2 linked regions of the Thiohalobacter thiocyanaticus genome follow. Each later gene encodes a partner of the first gene's protein in a complex. Links are inferred from orthologs where the notes say so. Each region holds a gene or a part of one and is shown on either strand. Other genes may lie near its edges.

Region 1 (2,826 bases):
TCTTGGCGTTGAGCGCAATGGCATAGGCCTTGTCCGGATCCGCGCGGTCGTCGATGTAGACGTGGCAGATCCCGTCCAGGTGCTTGATCACCGGGATGCGGGATTCCTCGCTCACCCGTTCGATCAGGCCCTTGCCGCCGCGCGGCACGATGACATCGACACAGTCCTTCATCCGCAGCAGTTCGCCCACGGCGGCACGGTCGGCGGTCTCGATCACCTGCACTGCCGTACCCGGCAGGCCGGCCTGGCCCAGGCCGATGCGGATGCAGGCGGCGATGGCCTGGTTGGAATGCAGCGCCTCGGAGCCGCCGCGCAGGATGGCGGCGTTGCCCGACTTCAGGCACAGGGCGGCGGCGTCGGCGGTCACATTGGGCCGGGATTCGTAGATGATGCCGATCACCCCGAGCGGCACCCGCATGCGTCCGACCTGGATACCGCTGGGCCGGTAATTGAGATCGCTGACGGCCCCGACCGGATCGGGCAGCGCAGCGATCTGGCGCAGGCCCTCGGCCATGGCGGCAATCCGGTCATCGGTCAGTTCCAGCCGGTCCAGCAGGGCCGCGTCCAGGCCGCGTTCGCGCCCGGCCTCGAGATCACGGGCGTTCTCAGCCTTGAGGGTATCGGTCGCGGCCTCGATGGCCTCGGCGATGGCATGCAGGGCATTGTTGCGGGCCGCGGTGTCGGAGCGGCTGAGCAGCCGGGCGGCGGCACGGGCCTGCTCGCCGACCCGCTGCATGTAGGTCGCAACGTCGGGGGCAAGGGATTCGGGGGTGGCGTTCATCCTGCGGTACGGGGTCCTGTCTGCTGCTGGAAAAACCAATCCGCCACGGAATCGCACGCGTTTCCAGCTGTAGGTTGGGTTAGGCGCGCCAGCGCCGTAACCCAACGAATGCGGTCTGAATGTTGGGTTACACCCTACGGGCTAACCCAACCTACGGCATTCGACCTGTCCGTGCTTTCCGTGTATTCCGTGGCCATGATCTCAGGCGGTCTTGCCCTCGGTCAGCCCGAGCGGCCGGCCCGCCAGATCCAAGGCCAATTGTACCAGTTCATCCCAGGGGTTGCCCGCGGCCTGACCCTTTATGATGCGGTCGATGCGGGCGCTGCGACGCAGGAAGCCGTACCAGGCCGGCAGCCGGTGCCGCTGCAGGGCCTGGCCGATCACCGCCTGGCGGTTCTTCCACACCCGGAACCGGCCCTGCACCGCAGCCAGCGACTCACCATGGGCCAGGGCCCAGCCCATGGCCTCCAGGCTGCGCAGTTCGCGGGTCAGGGCCCAGTTCACCAGCACCGGCTCCACCCCCTCCTGCTGCAGGCCGGCGAGCATGCGCACGGCGCGTTCGCCCTGGCCGGCCAGAACCGTGTCGACCAGGCCGAAGACATCGAATCGGGCGCTGTCGGAGACCGCCTCGGCGACCCGGGCCGCATCCAGCTGCTCGCCGGGGTAGAGCAGCGCCAGCTTGTCCACCTCCTGGGCCGCGGCCAGCAGATTGCCTTCGACCCGCTCGGCCAGCATCTGCACCGCCTCCGGCTCGGCGGTCAGGCCCGCCCGCTGCAGGCGCTGGCCGATCCAGCGCGGCAGCTGGCGGCCATCGATCGGCCAGGCGGCCAGCGACACGCCGGCGTCCTCCAGCGCCTTGAACCACTTCGCCCGGCGCTGGGCGGCCTCGAGCTTGCCGCAGATGACCAGCAACAGGGTATCCGGGGGCAGGGACCGGGTGTAGGCCGTCAGGGCCTTGCTGCCGGCGTCTCCGGGCTTGCCGGAGGGGATGCGCAGTTCCAGGATGCGTCGGTCGGCGAACAGCGACAGGGCGCTGGCGGCCTCGCCGAGCCGGCCCCAGTCGAAACCGGACTCGGCATGAAACACCTCCCGATCCACATAGCCCCCGGCCCGGGCTGCCGCGCGGATGGCATCGGCCGCCTCCTGCGCGACCAGGGTCTCCTCGCCCCAGAGCAGATAGACCGGCGCCAGTCCCTGCTTGAGATGGGTGGCGAGTTGTTCGGGCCTGAGTTGCATGGTCAGCCGTCGCTGCCGAGGGCCTGCAGCCGCAGCATCAGCAGCTGAGTGATGTCGCGGCGCATCTCGGCCCGGATCTCGCCTTCCTGGCTGCCGCTGGCCAGGGGATCGAAGCGGTCGTAGAGGTACTCCCGGGCCAGTTCCAGTTCCTGGGGTTCGAGCAGCAGCCGCCCGTCGGTGGTACGCACGCTGAACACCAGCCGCTGGATCAGTTCGTATTCCTGCACCTTGCCGCCGGCCTGCACCGACAGCACCCGGCGGCCGGCCTGGTTGGTGATGATATCCAGGATGGCCGTGGCCTGTTCCGCGGATGGCACCACCTGCACGCCGGATCCTTCCAGCAACCGGCGCAGGTCGCGGCCCAGATCGCTGTACTCGCTCAGCCCCTGTATCTGGGTGCGCGCCATTTCGGGTGGCAGGTTCGCCTGGCCGCGCAGCTGGAAGCCGCAGGCGGACAGGGTCAGGGCCAGCAGCAGGACTAGAACGGTCGGCAGGTGATGGGATCGGGTCATGGAAGATCCTGTTTATCAGCGTGAAGGCCGTAGCTCGGGTTACGCTGCGCTAACCCGAGCTACATCATTCCTCGTTCAGACAACAATGTTGACCAGCTTGCCCGGCACCACGATGGTCTTGCGGATCGGCTTGCCCGCGGTGAAACGCTGGACATTGGCATCAGTGTGCGCCGCGGCCTCGACACCGGCCTTGTCGGCATCGGCCGGCACCTGGATGCGGGCGCGGACCTTGCCGTTGACCTGCACCACCAGCTCGATGCTGTCCTGTACCAGGGCCGCGGCGTCGTGCCGCGGCCA
Region 2 (2,792 bases), 840 kb from region 1 along the record:
ATCGAACCGCCGGAACTGGAGACCCGGGTGGCCATCCTGATGGCCAAAGCCGCCCAGGCCCAGGTGGAAATGCCCGACGAGGTCGCCTTCTTCATCGCCAAGCGCATCAAGTCCAATATCCGCGAACTGGAAGGGGCGCTGCGGCGCGTTGCGGCCAGTGCCCGCTTCACCGGGCGGGCGGTCACCCTCGATTTCGTCAAGGAGGCGCTGCGCGACCTGCTGGCCTTGCAGGACAAGCTGGTATCGATTGAAAATATTCAGAAAACCGTGGCCGAATACTATAAGATCCGGGTGGCGGATCTGCTCTCGGCGCGGCGCAGCCGCTCCATCGCCCGCCCCCGGCAGGTCGCCATGGCCCTGGCCAAGGAACTCACCAGCCACTCCCTGCCGGAGATCGGCGACTCCTTCGGCGGCCGCGACCACACCACCGTGCTGCATGCCTGCCGCAAGGTGGCGGAGTTGCGCGACACCGATATCCGGATCAAGGAGGACTATTACAACCTGTTGAGGACCCTGACCACATGATGTGGATAAGATGTGCGGCCTTTTCCGGTTCCCGGCACTCACAGACTTATCCACAATCCGCACACAGGCTCCCGAGGGGTTGTCCGCCCGGTTGTGGCTAATAACAAGATATTGAAATAAAACATTATTTCACTGTTATCCACAGCACAAGGGCGCACTAAGAGTAACAACAGGGTAAATATTTATTCAATACTATTTCTAGTCAGGACAGGTACAGATGAAATTCAGCATTCAGCGCGAGAACCTCCTCAAGCCACTGCAGCAGATCATCGGTGTGGTCGAACGCCGCCAGACACTGCCGGTCCTGGGCAATGTCCTGATCCAGTCCAGCGGCCAGGGCCTCACCCTGACCGCCACTGACCTGGAGGTCGAACTGGTCGCCACGGTCGAGCAGGCCGTTGACGCAGGTGGAGAGGTTACCCTGCCGGCGCGCAAGCTGTTCGATATCTGCCGGGCCCTGCCCGAAGGCAGCACCCTGGAGATCAGCATCGAGCAGGAACGGGCCCTGGTGAAGTCCGGCCGCAGCCGTTTCACCCTCTCGACCCTGCCTGCCGGCGACTTCCCGGTGATCGAGGAGATGAAGACGGCCCTGTCCTTCACCCTGCCGGAAAAGGCGTTGAAGGAGATTATCGAGCGCACCCATTTCGCCATGGCCCAGCAGGATGTGCGCTACTACCTCAACGGCCTGATGCTGGAGGTCGATACCGATGCCCTGCGCGCCGTCGCCACGGACGGGCACCGCCTGGCGATGTCCGAAGTGGCGGTCGAAACCGGGGTGGGGGAAAAGACCCAGATCATTGTCCCGCGCAAGGGGGTACAGGAACTGCTCCGCTCGCTGGAAAGTTCCGATGCCGAAGTCACCGTGGCGCTCGGTGCCAACCATATCCGCATCAACACGCCTGAGTTGCAGGTCACCTCCAAGCTGATCGATGGCCGCTTTCCGGACTACGAGCGGGTTATGCCCAAGGGCGGTGACAAGGTCATCACTGCCGCGACTACCGGTCTGCGCCAGGCGCTCACCCGGACTTCCATCCTGTCCAACGAGAAATACCGCGGTATCCGGCTCAGCCTGGACAACAACAGCCTGCGTATTCAGGCGCACAACCCGGAACAGGAGGAGGCCGAGGAGGAACTGGAGATCAACTACAGCGCCGATCCGCTGGAAATCGGTTTCAATGTGACCTACCTGTTGGATGCCCTGTCAGCGTTGCCGGGCGAGGAGGTCCGTATCCTGCTCAGCGACGCCAACAGCAGTTGCCTGATCGACGATCCCCAGGGCGGGCCGAACCGCTACGTGGTCATGCCGATGCGGCTGTAGCCGCAACGGTGCCTGTCTGTGCTCCCGATTCATGCCGCTGACCCGGTTAAGCCTCAGTCATTTCCGGAATATCACCGCTGCTGAACTGGAGTTGTCGCCGCGCTTCAACCTGATTGTCGGTGCCAATGGCTCCGGCAAGACCAGTCTGCTGGAGGCGATTTTCTATCTCGGCCGGGTCCGTTCCTTCCGTACCCGCAAGCTCGATCAACTGATTCAGGGCGGTGAAACTCACTTTCGGTTGATTGCCCGGCTGGCTGATCCGGATACAGGCGAACGCACGCTGGGTATTGAACGCGGCCCGGATGGCCAGACCCTGCGTCTGGGGGGGCAGCCGGTCCGCCAGCTGGCCGAGTTGGCCCGGGCGTTGCCGATTCAGCTGCTCAATCCCGACAGCCACCTGATTCTCGAGGGCGGGCCCCGTTATCGCCGCCGATTCCTGGACTGGGGCGTGTTCCACGTGGAACCGGGTTTCTATTCCGCCTGGCAGCGTTATGCTAAGGCCCTCAAGCAGCGCAACGCTGCACTGCGCACAGGCCGCAGCCGACGTGACATCGCGGCCTGGACACCGGCGCTGGTGCAGGCTGCCGAGGTTCTGCACAGCCTGCGCAATGAATACATCAGCGAACTCCTGCCCTATGTTCGTAGCAACCTGGCATCCCTGGTCGATCTGCCCGGGCTCGATTTCCGCTATCAGCCAGGCTGGCCGGAAGAGGCGGGTCTGGCGGCAACGCTGGATGCCCGGCTGGATTCCGATTTGCGGCGCGGCTTCACCCAGGCCGGACCGCACCGGGCCGATCTGTTGCCATTGCTGGACGGAGTACCCGCCATCGAGCGGATCTCGCGCGGTCAGCAGAAGCAGCTGGTTTCCGCCCTGCTCCTGGCCCAGGCCGAGTTGATGATGGAAAAAAACCGCCAACCCTGCCTGTTTCTGATCGATGATCTGCCGGCC

What was found. The genes of interacting proteins can lie anywhere in the genome.
Region 2: the proteins of holA (region 1) and dnaN are in contact, whole or in part, in a cryo-EM structure (PDB 8GIZ), measured with the Escherichia coli proteins. The link is inferred for Thiohalobacter thiocyanaticus from one-to-one orthologs.

Annotation. Positions count from the first base shown.
Region 1 is NZ_AP018052.1:1,040,524-1,043,349, reverse strand. It holds holA (DNA polymerase III subunit delta), read right to left. Parts: upstream 2,018-2,826; coding sequence 983-2,017; downstream 1-982. Other genes in the region: leuS (leucine--tRNA ligase), read right to left, coding at 2,605-2,826; CFK21_RS04845 (LPS-assembly lipoprotein LptE), read right to left, coding at 2,020-2,529; CFK21_RS04855 (glutamate-5-semialdehyde dehydrogenase), read right to left, coding at 1-781. UniProt on the Escherichia coli protein: Part of the beta sliding clamp loading complex, which hydrolyzes ATP to load the beta clamp onto primed DNA to form the DNA replication pre-initiation complex.
Region 2 is NZ_AP018052.1:202,253-205,044, reverse strand. It holds dnaN (DNA polymerase III subunit beta), read left to right. Parts: upstream 1-742; coding sequence 743-1,843; downstream 1,844-2,792. Other genes in the region: recF (DNA replication/repair protein RecF), read left to right, coding at 1,875-2,792; dnaA (chromosomal replication initiator protein DnaA), read left to right, coding at 1-525. UniProt on the Escherichia coli protein: Confers DNA tethering and processivity to DNA polymerases and other proteins. Acts as a clamp, forming a ring around DNA (a reaction catalyzed by the clamp-loading complex) which diffuses in an ATP-independent manner freely and bidirectionally along dsDNA.